Regions from separate parts of the Sporolactobacillus sp. BBK16-2 genome, predicted to be linked through region 1. Evidence: riboswitches for the same ligand, from Rfam matches in the RefSeq annotation. Region 1 holds a riboswitch; the other holds the start of a gene.
The links. A riboswitch is a leader RNA that binds a small molecule or an ion and turns the genes downstream of it on or off. The one in region 1 is predicted to bind lysine.

Region 1 (6,662 bases):
CGAGATCATTCATCAGATTTCTTCTTTTTGGCTGCTGCGGTTCTCTAGGGTCTTTGTTATCCACTATGATCCCTCCTCCTGAATGCTTATCTAACATCAGCATATGAATTAGGATGCTTTTTGTTTCATGGTTTTAAAGGCACCAGATCGAATGCTCAGCGTGCGATTTGGAAATAATGGGTGAGCAGAGGGGGAGAAAACGATGGCAAAAAAAGATAAGGTTTTGCTGGTCATTGATATGATTAATCCGCTTCAATTCAGCAAGGCAGGATTGCTGCTAAACGGTATGAAGCATATGATTGACCCTCTGGTGGAACTGATCACGCGGGCACGCCATGAAGGCATCCCGATCATTTACGTCAATGATAATTCGGGCAGATGGGAATCTGATCGTGATTATCTGATTCGTGAGGCATTAAAGGGAACGGGAGCGTCAGTTGTTCGACGCATCCTTCCTGATCCTTCCGACTATTTCATTATTAAACCCAAGCATTCCGGATTTTTTGCTACACCACTCCATGCACTGCTGCATGATCTGGGTGCGGAGACGCTGATCCTTACCGGTGTGGCAGGCAATATCTGTGTGCTTTTTACGGCGAACGATGCATACATGCGTGATTATAAGCTGATCGTTCCACAGGATTGCTGCGCATCGAATGTTCAAGAGGACAATGAGTATGCGCTGCGCATGATGAATCAGGTGCTTGGCGCGGATACACGCGCACAAACGGATATTGAGCTGTGATGATCCGATTCCTATTTCTCCTTTAATTTTGTGATAAGATAAAACTAGTTTATTAAGGACGAAAAGGTGGTTTCATCGATGATCGACGCGGCTCATCAAGCGCTGAAAAAATATTTTGGCTACGACCAATTTCGGAAGGGCCAAGATCAAATCATTTCTCGGTTAATGGATGGTCGGGATACGGTCGGCATTATGCCGACGGGCGGCGGAAAATCGCTTTGCTACCAAATCCCCGCACTGCTTTTCTCTGGAGTGACACTGGTGATCTCGCCGCTGATTTCCTTGATGAAAGACCAAGTTGACGCGCTTGGCAACGCCGGGATTCACGCAACCTACATAAATAGTTCGCTAAGCTTTGCAGAAGGAAAGTCGAGGCTTGCAGCTGCAGCGAACGGAGACTATAAATTAGTTTACATTGCACCGGAGCGCTTAGAGGTTCCGGATTTTGTCCGTGCTCTGGAACGTATGCATGTTTCGCTCGTGGCCATTGATGAAGCGCATTGCATTTCACAGTGGGGTCATGATTTTCGTCCCAGTTATCGGTCTATACCCGTAATGATTACTCGATTTGAGCAAAGACCTACGGTTGTCGCCCTTACAGCGACGGCAACACCGAACGTCACATCGGATATTTGTCAGTTGCTCGGTATTGAGCCGAACGGGGTCATTGCGACCGGCTTTGCTCGTGATAATTTGAATTTTCAGGTGATCCGCGGTCAGAATGCGGATACCTTTTTGCTTGACTATTTGAAGAAGAATCAAGATCAGCCGGGAATTGTTTATGCGGCGACGCGCAAGGAAGTGGATCGGCTTTATGCGCGACTCGAGCAGAAGGGGCTTGCTGTCGGACGCTATCATGCCGGTCTTTCCGAACAGGAGCGTGCTTCAAGTCAGGAGCGGTTCCTTTATGATGACTTGACGGTGCTTGTCGCAACCAATGCGTTTGGAATGGGTATTAATAAATCAAATGTACGGTTTGTCATTCACTACAATATGCCGCGAAACATTGAAGCCTATTATCAGGAAGCCGGGCGTGCGGGGCGCGATGGAGAAAAAAGTGACTGCATTCTTTTGTTTGCGCCGCAAGATATCCGGTTGCAGAAGTTTTTTATCGATCAATCTGAGATGGACGATACGCTGAAGCAAGCAGAGTACCACAAACTAGATCAGATGATTGGCTATTGTCATACCGAGACCTGTCTGCAGGGCTATATTTTGCGCTATTTCGGCGAGCAGAATCCTGAGCCGTGCGCCCATTGCGGCAACTGTCTCGATACACGTGAAAAATCAGATGTAACGGTTGATGCACAGAAGGTACTCTCGTGTGTCAAGCGTCTGCGTGAACGCTATGGGAAAATGATGGTTGCCAAGGTGCTTGCCGGCGCATCAGATCAAAAACTGCTCTCTTTTCGGCTTGACCGGTTGCCCACATACGGCATTATGAAGGACCGAACGCAAAAGCAGATCAGTGAATTTATCGACTTCCTGACAGCCGAGCAATACCTTGTGCAGCAGGGCGGCGCTTTTCCCGTTCTCGCTTTAAGTGAGCGGTCGCTGCCGGTGCTCAAGGGAGAGGAAAAGGTCCTCAAAAAAGGACGTGTTCGCGCAGAACGATTGGCTGTAGACGATGCACTCTTCGAATCGTTGAAGCAGGTCCGTAAAACGCTTGCTCAGAAAGAGTTTGTTCCTCCATACATCATTTTTTCAGATCAGTCCCTGCGTGAGATGAGTGCGCGACTGCCGGCGACTGACCATGACTTCCTGATGATCAAGGGGGTCGGTCAGCAAAAATTAGAAAAATACGGACAAGCCTTCATGGAAGCAATTGCCGAGTATCAGACCGAACATTCTGAGGAGAAGGACCCGGTATGAGAAAATGCAATGCGCTTCCTAGGTTGAAAATAGTATCGGATACAGGTACAATGAGTCCTGTTGTTAACAAATCTCCTCACAAGATCACGAGGGGGTAGAGGCGCGGCAGTTAAGATAAGCGCATCTGAGGCGAAGAGAAGCCGGACGGTGCGCGTAAGGAACTGTTGCCGAAGTACATTCGGTTTCTCTTGCCGAGTGTGCTGGGTCCGTTTTCGAAAGGGGCGGGACTGTCACATGTTTTTTAGGCATGTGGTGTGCTATCGGTGGAAGATGTGCGAGGAGTAAATGGATCAATAAGCCTGTATTTTAAACAGATCTTATTCTTTTTTACTATAAAAGTTTCCCGTCCGCCGAAGGCATGATCTTGCCTTGGCGGGCGTTTTTAGTAACCATGAATTATATTCTTCACATATCTCCCCGAAATACAGAGAGGGAGAGAGAAAAAGTGCAGCAGAAGAGAAATAATCAATTAAGGCGCGGGTTAAAATCACGTCATTTGACGATGATCGCGCTTGGGGGAGCAATCGGAACAGGGCTTTTCCTCGCCAGTGGAAACGCAATCTATACGGCCGGTCCGGGCGGTGCGCTGCTCGCGTATGGATTAACAGGCATCATGGTTTATTTCCTGATGACCAGTCTTGGTGAACTGGCGACCTATATGCCGACAAGCGGATCGTTCAGCACCTACGCGACGCGCTTTGTCGATCCGTCGTTCGGTTTCGCACTTGGCTGGAATTATTGGTACAATTGGGCGATTACCATTGCGAGCGAATTGTCCGCCGCAACACTGATCATGAAATTCTGGTTTCCCAACAGTTCGTCGATGCTTTGGAGCGGTCTATTTCTGCTTGTTATCTTCTTACTTAATGCTTTAACGGTTAAGGGCTACGGTGAGTCGGAATATTGGTTTGCATTTATTAAAGTCGCAACAGTCATCCTTTTTATTGTTGTCGGGTTGCTGATGATTTTCCGTGTTCTTGGCGGCGGTGTGCCCGGATTTCATAACTTTGCCGTTGGTGACGCGCCGTTTCATGGTGGATTTCTGGCGACATTCGGTGTATTCCTCGCAGCCGGATACTCTTTTCAAGGAACGGAGCTGCTTGGTGTGAGTGCCGGTGAAAGCGAGCATCCGGAAAAAAGTGTTCCGAAAGCAATGAACACGATTTTCTGGCGGATACTCCTATTTTATATTCTAGCAATCTTCGTTATTGCCATGATCATTCCTTATACGAGTCATAATTTGTCTGCGACTGATCAGGTTATGGTCAGTCCCTTCACGCTTGTGTTTCAGAGAGCGGGGCTTGCGATTGCCGCGTCGGTGATGAATGCCGTTATTTTAACGGCGGTGCTGTCGGCAGGAAATTCCGGACTGTATGCATCGACGCGTATGCTCTATGCACTCGCTCGAAAAGGAAAAGCACCGAAATTCCTTGGCTATGTGACAACGCACGGTATTCCCATCTGGTCGCTTGTCGTTACAGCCGCGTTCGGTCTGCTTGCTTTCTTTGCCTCCGGATTCGGTGACGGTATTGTTTATAACTGGCTACTTAGCGCATCGGGCATGTGTGGTTTTATTGCATGGCTCGGCATTGCGATCAGTCACTATCGTTTCCGTCGTGCTTATGTTGCACAAGGAGGAAAAGTGAGTGACCTTCCTTATCGGGCAAAGTGGTTCCCGTTTGGTCCGTTGTTCGCTTTTGCGGTATGCATGGTGGTCGTGATCGGACAAAGCATCGGCGCATTTTCCGGCGGACGGATTGATTGGGGCGGAATTGTTGCCGCCTACATCGGTATTCCGATTTTTCTTGCTGTTTGGCTGATTGCCAAATGGAGGATGAAGTCAAAATTGATTCCGCTTGATCAATGCGATCTGTCGCGTCATTCGGATGATACCGATGAAATTTATGAAAAGTGATATTTAAAGTGATCGGCCATCATGCAAATACTGGGAAAAGCATTTGTTCGTGTTAAAATAGAGACAAGTCTAGCAAATGATTCAGAGAAGAGGAAAAAACATGCATGTACTACTGCAAATACATGGCCTCGTTTGGGGGCTTGTCGTGATTCTTTTTATCCTAAGCTATCTTCTCACGGAGCAAAAAGTGTGGAGTATGATCCTGAGGACGGCTTACCTGGTTATGATTATAACCGGGGTAGTCATGCTCTTCTTAATCCATTTCCCACTGGTGCCGACGATTAAAGGCGTGCTTTCCTTCGCCTTAATCGGACTCATGGAAGTGGCGATGGGTAAACGTAAGAAAAAAGAATCATCCTGGATCTTTCTTGTTTTGATTGCCGTGCTTCTGATCCTGATTTTGCTGATGGGTTATCATGTGATTTGAAAAAAGAACTTTTCCCGATGAATGCTGGGAAAAGTTCTTTTCATTTATTGGTTAATTTTGCACAGGGGTTTCATTGAGAATTCCGGAAGCTTTGATCCGTATGACGGCTTCCTTCAGGCGCTCCTCGGATTCGAGCAGTCCGGCTCGGACGAATTGATCGCCATGGGTACCAAATCCGGCACCCGGTGCCACCGCAACATGAGCACGTTCAAGCAGAGCGTCGGCAAAGGTTTCGGAGGTATAACCGCTTGGAACCTTGAACCAGCAGAAGAACGAGCCTTGCGGTGCGATAACATCCCAGCCGATCGCGCGTATGCCGGAGACGAGTACGTTGCGACGATGCTCGTACAGCGCGCATAATTCTTGAACGGATTGCTGCGGCCCGAGCAGAGCAGCTGCGGCTGCATCTTGAATGGCGCTCGGCACGTCCGAATGATCAATGTCATGGAACTGACTGAGAGCTCGAATAATTGAGGCATTGCCGACCGCGAACCCGATGCGGAATCCGGCCATATTATAGGTTTTCGACAACGTGTACACTTCAATGCCTTGTTCCTTTGCACCAGGAGTTTGCAGAAAGCTGAGCGGGCGCTTACCGTCAAAGCCGAATGCTGCATACGCGAAATCATGAACAACCGGAATATGATGCGCTTGTGAAAAAGCAACGGTATCCGCAAAAAATTCTTTTGTAGCCATTGCTCCGGTAGGATTGTTCGGATAGTTCAGCATCAGAAGCCTTGACTTTTGCAGAATGCTTTCAGGAATCGTTTGGTAGTTTGGTAAAAATCCGTCTTCAGCATGAACCGGTATGCCATAGGTTTCAGCGCCGGCCAAGTGTGGGCAAACAAAATAGAGCGGATAGCCGGGATCGGTTGTCAACATGACGTCGCCCGGATTCAGCATCGCTTGCGGAAGTGCCGAAATAGCGACGGTTGCGCCGTCAAACACGGTTACTTCCGTCTCCGGATCAACGGAAACACCGTATTCACGCATATAAAATTCACTGATGGCCTCTTTGAGTGTTGCTGTACCGCCCGCAGGAGGATATCCTTGATTTTCATGAAGCTGAGCAGCTTTATTCATTGCCTGAATAATTGGTTTGGGGGTCGGTTGATCAGGACTTCCGGTATGAAGATGAATGACATCAATGCCTTGCTTGACCACCGAATTGATCCGATGATCAATGCTTGTAAAGTAATTGGCGGGAAGTGCTTGAACCTGCCGGGATGGGATGAATTCAGCCATAAATAACCCTCTTTTCCTTACATTCTTTCTATACACTATGACCTATTAAGTAAAATCGTTCGCTGCGAATTGAGCAAACCATGATGCGGTCTATCAATCTTTCAGGCACGCAACGTATCCTATCATAACCTTTTTTTCTCTTCTTATCTACCTGCCGGAACCGTTCCGAACATGCTGAATAAACTAGTGTGAAATGCCTATGCATCTGCAGAATGAATAGGCCTGCAAATGACGGGAGCGGGAAGGGTGGAACTATGTTTGTCTATACAGTGAGAGCTGGTGACTCATTATTTGGAATCAGCCAAAAATTTGATATTCCTGTGAATACATTAAGAGCAGTAAACGGACTGACGGCGACGAATATCGTCACCGGTCAGTCGCTGCTCGTGACAAGTGATGTTTATACAGTACAGCCGGGCGACAGTCTTTGGACGATTTCACGCATGGCGTATGTTCCG
Region 2 (6,662 bases), 960 kb from region 1:
TGATTTGTGAAATACCAATTATTAATCATTCACATTTCTGTTCATTAAGTAAACTCGACAGTCAAAAGTTCTAAGCTGCTAAGAAATTCGTAATTCGTCCTGTACTTCAGGTGTTTCCTGCTTTTCTCTAATTATTTGCGTTATGGTTAAACGTGGGTTTCGGGCAAACAGGCAAAAAATCGAACGGCGCAAATAGACCATAACGGTCGCTTCAGAGACAATACCTTTCGATGGCGTGCGCAAATAACGAAAAAACAGTTGTGGCACTCTCTTTGAGTAGCGTAAGGCCACCATCTGAAGAAGTCCCAGCGCGATACAACTGCACATCATGTATCCTTCCATGGCGTTCACCGCTTGTAGGATTTGTTTCCGGGCGTTCCGGTCGACCACCTGATCCACCGGCTGAGATTCATCCTTTTTAAGGTAACGTTTCAGTTTCGGCATGGATCGACTCCAAAAATGATACGTGAAGGCTCCCAAGGACTGTTTCATTGTCCGAAAGGTGGTTTCGATGGTAAAACGCCGAGCATAGAGACGTATGATCGCTTCGGGAGACAAGGTCAGATCCGTGCTTACCAGAATGTCCTGCCGCCCGCACATCTTAACCAGTACAAAGCGCAGTTCGTGATACATCCCCGTACCCCAAAGCAGATCCCGACAGAGATACGACACGGGTTCTTCTTTACCATACAACGGAAGTGTGACCGCCTGAAACGCGTCGCTTCGGGAAGCAAACAGGGTGTTCAGCTTGACCTTCGCCCCTTTCTTTCTTGGCCGCCCCCTTCGCCCCGTTTGAACGGGATACTCATAGGCCGCTGCGGAAGCTTTGGCTCGGGTTACCAGATCCAGTTTCACCGTCCCTTCCTGATTCCGCAGATCGAGTCGTTGAAGCGCCGGCACCGATAAAAAATAACGATCAAGGAGAAACAGCGCATGCCCCAGAACTTTAGCTGCGGCATAGCCTTGATCGATCATCTGAACCACATGCGAATCGTCACACGCTTTGTGACCGTCCTCCCAGCTAAAGATGCTTTTGACCCCGTCTTGAAGGTTAAGGAATAGAGGTAGGCAAAGGACTTTGCCTGTGGTTCCCATCAGGACGCCGACGGCGCCCCAGAGATGACCAAAGATGAAAGCAGATTTGGACACATCCTCGGACTCTTGATAAAGCTTCTTTACGCCCGGCATGTGTCGCGCTTCTTTCGCCTGTTTGACCCCATCGCCAACGAGAATCACGGCTTCTCCTTCACGCTTAAGTGGCGCAAACTGGAGCACAATGTGCAGCCATTTCTGACGTAAATCATCCAGTGACCAAGCAGAGGAGCGAAAAAAATGAATCATCGATTCATAACCTCTAGGATTGAGGGTCAAGTCACGAATCACGGAAGTGACCCCAAGAGAATCGGAGCGAATCATCAAACCGGTAATGATCACAACAAACCATTTGAATGCGGCGAATCTATGGAAACAAGAACGGAATAACAGAAGTATAGAATCGATAAATTTTAACATGGCACTAGTCAATCGCGAAGGAACAGGATAAACTAGAAGAACGATAACCCTTGGCGATTTTTCCTCTCTATTTGTGGTGAATTAGAGGATACCATAAAATCCCATTTAAGGGTTATCCTTTTGTTTTATTTACACAGAACTTTTCACTCTCCAGTAAGTAAAGCAGTATCGAAAAAATAAAACACATATTACGTTTATCTGTCGTAGTGAAACAGAGAAAAGACAGTTATAATAGTCAATGGAGGGATGAAGATGACGAGAAACAATACCTGTCCGCAGCCGGAACACTATGGAGACGCGACCGTACCGGCTTTCGGTTATGAACTCATAAGAAATTTACTAATTCCCGAACTGCTCGGCAAGGAAACGGCATCGATCCTGTATTGGTCGGGACGTAAAATAGCACGTCAATATCCGCTCGACAATGAGCAGCAGATTATTGACTTTTTTGATCAAGCCGGATGGGGCGTTTTGGAGCAAGTGAATAAGGAAAAAAATAAAATGACTTTTGAATGTAGTTCTCCGCTCGTTGAATCGAGAATCAAAGATTATTCGGATTCAAGCAGTTTTGCATTAGAATCAGGGTTTATTGCCGAACAGATACAGCGGCAGACCGGCTGCGTTGCTGAGAGTTATATGGAAACAAAGACCGGACGTCAAAAGAAGGTAATCTTTCTCATTAAATGGGATGTAAAGGATCCGGTTGGTACAGAAAATTAATGGTTGGCAATGATCTCAAATAAACAGCACCTCAGGGAATGAAACCCTTGAGGTGCTGTTTGATTAACTTCTAGCAAAACAGTTTACTTATATGCAGTCCACATCTTCAAACGAAAGTATCTAAGAAAAACCGGGCGAAAAGCGCCCGGTCTTTAATCTCCAGCCATGTGTGATTGGTTTGTGTCATTACAGTGTTGAATCATCGCTTCGGTTGCTCGCATCAACTGAGCGCGACCGCGGGCGCACCGCGAGCCTCCTCAGACAAGCAGAAATCTGCGGGGTCTCGCTGGCACGCGATCAACAGGGCCGCACCCGCAGGCGTCTCGCACCTCCGCTTTGATTCTCGGTCAAGGCACTGGTTTATTCGTTTAAATATGGGGTAAAATCTTATACTTTCTTTACTTGTAAAAAAAGCAGGCGGGCTGCCTGCTTTTAAAAGCCGTAATTTTTATAAACTCATGGATTCCTCTTCTGCCAAATGAAAGGTTTCATGAAGGGTATCGAGCGCCAGCATCAGTTTATTTTCATCAATAATCGTTGAGACTTTGATTTCCGACGTACTGATCATCTTGACCTTAATATCTTTTTCAGCTAAGGCATGAAACATTTCTGCCGCGACACCTGGATTTGATGCCATACCCGATCCGACAATCGAAACCTTGGCAAGTTCGGACTCAAAGATCATTTTATGATATTCAAGTTCTGCTTCCTGAGCGCGCAGCACGTCAAGTGTTTCATTGAGTACATCATGATCAACAGTGAACGAAAGACTTGTTCTTGCTTCATCGAGGACGTTCTGAACAATGACGTCAATGTTAATATGTTTCGCCGCAATTGCATCGAACACGCGCGATACCGCTGCTACATTATTTGGAAGTCCAAGCAGCGTCACCTTCGTCACATTTTTCTCAAAAGCAAGTCCTCTAACCGACTTTGTCTTCTCCATTGACACTTCCTCCTTAATTACCGTACCCTCTTCTTCGGAGAATGATGAGCATACGACCAGCTCAAGATGGCTGTTCTTCGCATACTCAACAGCGCGCGGATGTAGCACACCAGCTCCAAGATAGGCCATTTCAAGCATTTCGTCATAACTGATTTCCTTCAGCTTTCGCGCCTTTTTCACGTAGCGCGGATCTGTTGTAAAGACCCCGGTCACATCCGTGTGGATCTCACATCGCTTCGCACCGAATGCCGCTGCAATCGCCACAGCTGAAGTATCCGAACCGCCTCTGCCCAGCGTTGTGATTTCGCCGTCCTCTGTCACACCTTGGAATCCGGCCACAATCACAATCGATCCTTTCTTCAACTGTGGACGGATCAATGAGGTGTCAATTGACGAGATCTTCGCACTTTCGTGAACTGCTTCCGTTTTGATCCCGGCTTGCCAACCGGTAAATGATATTGCATGATAGCCGCGTTCGTTCAGAACCATGGACAGCAATGCGATGGTTACCTGCTCTCCTGTCGACAAAAGCACATCCATTTCCCTCTTTGACGGCCGATCGGAAATCTCTCCGGCCATTGAAACAAGTGTGTCCGTTGTTTTCCCCATTGCTGAAACAACCACAATTACTTGATTACCGGCCTCTTTTTTCTTAATAACTTTATCCGCTACCTTCTGCAACCGTTCCACTGACGCAACTGATGTTCCGCCAAACTTCATTACCGTTAAAGCCACTGCACTCGCTCCTTTAAACTATGACCGGCATTATTATCTTCGCTCTTTCCGGATCCTCTGTAATGAAGACACGGGATCACTTGATAAGAACGTGCTCCTCATTATTCGTTATCGTCAGTGACAAAAAGAACAGCGAGAGATCCCCGCTGTTGAACAGTCAATCGTTTTTCAACATGCTGAGATAGTTCTCCACACTTTTAAAAGTAATTTTAAAAAAGTATGACAGCCCTGCACTTGTTCAGTGCAGATCCAGCCCGGAACGATGATGAAGTCGTTCCGGCTTCGGCAGGTTTCCCTTTCCGCCGCGGTCAATGAATTCCATCTTTCTCGCGCGGCTTACTAATGAAGACTGCTCCTCTATCACTTCAGATATTTGAAAATTAAGTTACGGAAATTATAACAAACCTAGCGAACCGAGACAATACCCTTTATTGCTCCGTGTCCAAATAGTTTCTCATTGATTCAGCCACTTTTTCAGGTAATCCGGCTTCTTGCAATTCTTCTCGGCTTGCTTCGCGTATTTTTTTCATCGAACCGAATTTGCGTAGCAGCATTTGCTTACGCTGCCTGCCGATTCCCGGAATGTCGTCCAGCAGAGAGTGAATCATCGATTTCGCGCGGACCTGTCGATGGAAAGTAATAGCGAATCGATGCACCTCATCTTGGATACGCTGCAACAAGTAAAATGCTTGACTGTTTCGCGCCAGTGAGACGAGCTGAGGAGGTTCGCCGATGACAAGCTGTGATGTTCGATGCTTATCGTCCTTCACAAGTCCGGCAACAGGAACATAGAGGCCAAACTCATTTTCGAGCACGTCAATCGCTGCGGAAAGCTGCCCTTTACCCCCGTCAATCAGAATCAAATCGGGCAGCGGTTTGCCTTCTTTCAAAATGCGTGCGTAACGCCTGCGCACAACCTCGCGCATCGTCGCATAATCGTCCGGTCCATTTACTGTCTTCACACGATATTTCCGGTAGTCATTTTTCTTTGGGCGCCCATCCTCGAACACAACCATTGCTGAAACCGGATCGGCCCCTTGGATATTCGAGTTATCGAACGTTTCAATGCGGCGCGGTGCCGGCATGTCCAAGGCTTCTCCAAGCTGTTCAACTGCTCCGATCGTCCGCTTCTCATCACGCTCGATCAGGGCAAATTTTTCCTTAAGTGCGATGCCGGCATTTTTGACCGCCATCGCAACAAGATCTTTTTTTCGTCCGCGCTGAGGTTGAAGGACTTCGGTTTCCAACATCTGTTCAATCAGGCTCTTATCGACCGAATTCGGGATCAGAACTTCTTTCGGCTTAATGTGATTTTGATGGCTATAAAATTGACCGATAAAAGTCAGGAAGTCTTCCTCAGGCTCTTGATAAAATGGGAACAGTGACACCTTACGCTCAATCAATTTTCCTTGGCGCATGAAGAACACCTGGACACACATCCATCCTTTGTCAAAGGCGTAGCCAAAGACGTCGCGATCATCCAAATCATTAAAAATAATTTTTTGTTTCTCCATTACCGTTTCAATATTGCTAATCTGGTCACGCAGTTCCTTCGCCTTTTCAAAATTGAGCTGTTCGGAGGCTTCAAGCATTTCTTCTTTCAGGCGTTTTTTCACATCCTGGTAACCGCCATTGAGAAAACGCGTAATGTCATCGGCCATTGACTCATAGGTTTCTTTCGGAATATCGTAAACGCATGGTGCCAAACACTGCCCGATATGATAGTACAAGCAGACTCGGTTTGGCAAAGTGCGGCATTTGCGCAATGGATAGAGATGATCGAGCAGCCGCTTCGTCTCGTTTGCGGCAGTAACGTTTGGATAGGGACCGAAATACTTGCCGCTCTTTCGATTCACCTTGCGCGTAATAATCAGCCGTGGGTACTTCTCAGTCGTCAGCTTAATAAATGGATAGCTCTTATCATCCTTCAGCATGATGTTGTATCTCGGCTCATACTTCTTGATTAAATTGATCTCGAGCAGCAGTGACTCGATTTCTGATGAAACAACAATATACTCAAAATCAGCGATATCCGCAACGAGCCGCTGCGTCTTCGCATCATGGGAACCGCTGAAGTAGGAATGGACGCGATTGAACAGATTCTTCGCTTTCCCTACATATATAATCTCTCCTTGAGTGTTCTTCATTTGATAGCAGCCAGGCTGCTTCGGAAGCAAGCTCAGCTTTTCTTTTATTTTCTGATTGACCATCAGTTATCGATCATCCTTTGTTTCTTGATTCTTGCATACTATCTTTTATTATCTAAGAGATCAGAAAAACATTCAACTTTTTAGAGTCCGGAACAAAAAAGGACAGTGGCGAAAAAATAAGCGCCTCTGTCCAAGCTTAGATCTATTCGTTTAAAAAATAGTCATCAGAATAGGAATTTCAATCATACTGAGGAGCGTTGTTTCCGTCACCATTACGGCCGCATAGTCCGAATCTGCATGATACAATTCTGAGACAACCGGGGCATTCGTCATGACCGGCATCGCCGACTGCAAAATAAAGACCTCCTTCATGAGTGCGGGCATCGGTGCCGGCAGCACCAACAGGGTCATAATTGCAGGTGCTGCAACAAAACGGCCGATCAGGACACCAATATTGTCCTTATTAAGACGGAGTTTGCTCAGACCCGCCTGATGAATCGCAATACCAATAAAAATCATCGATAACGGAATGGTGAGCCCGCCGATATAGTTAAAATCGGACATTAAAAAAGCGGGCAGTTTCACATGCAGAAGAACCA

Region 2: linked by a shared signal. The riboswitch ahead of AC6F33_RS11595 (aspartate kinase) and the one ahead of AC6F33_RS16285 (amino acid permease) in region 1 are both predicted to bind lysine.

What each region holds. Positions count from the first base shown of each region.
Region 1 is NZ_CM187611.1:3,272,659-3,279,320, reverse strand. Features, by position in the region: gene AC6F33_RS16300 (Hsp20/alpha crystallin family protein) at 1-64, opposite strand, end outside; gene AC6F33_RS16295 (cysteine hydrolase family protein) at 203-745, shown strand; gene recQ (DNA helicase RecQ) at 824-2,617, shown strand; lysine riboswitch at 2,705-2,885, shown strand; gene AC6F33_RS16285 (amino acid permease) at 3,120-4,532, shown strand; gene AC6F33_RS16280 (DUF1516 family protein) at 4,633-4,959, shown strand; gene AC6F33_RS16275 (aminotransferase class I/II-fold pyridoxal phosphate-dependent enzyme) at 5,011-6,204, opposite strand; gene AC6F33_RS16270 (glycosyl hydrolase family 18 protein) at 6,459-6,662, shown strand, end outside.
Region 2 is NZ_CM187611.1:2,309,617-2,316,278, forward strand. Features, by position in the region: gene AC6F33_RS11585 (transposase) at 79-1,512, opposite strand; gene AC6F33_RS11590 (YslB family protein) at 1,765-2,232, shown strand; gene AC6F33_RS11595 (aspartate kinase) at 2,681-3,913, opposite strand; lysine riboswitch at 4,088-4,281, opposite strand; gene uvrC (excinuclease ABC subunit UvrC) at 4,342-6,123, opposite strand; gene AC6F33_RS11605 (AEC family transporter) at 6,274-6,662, opposite strand, start outside.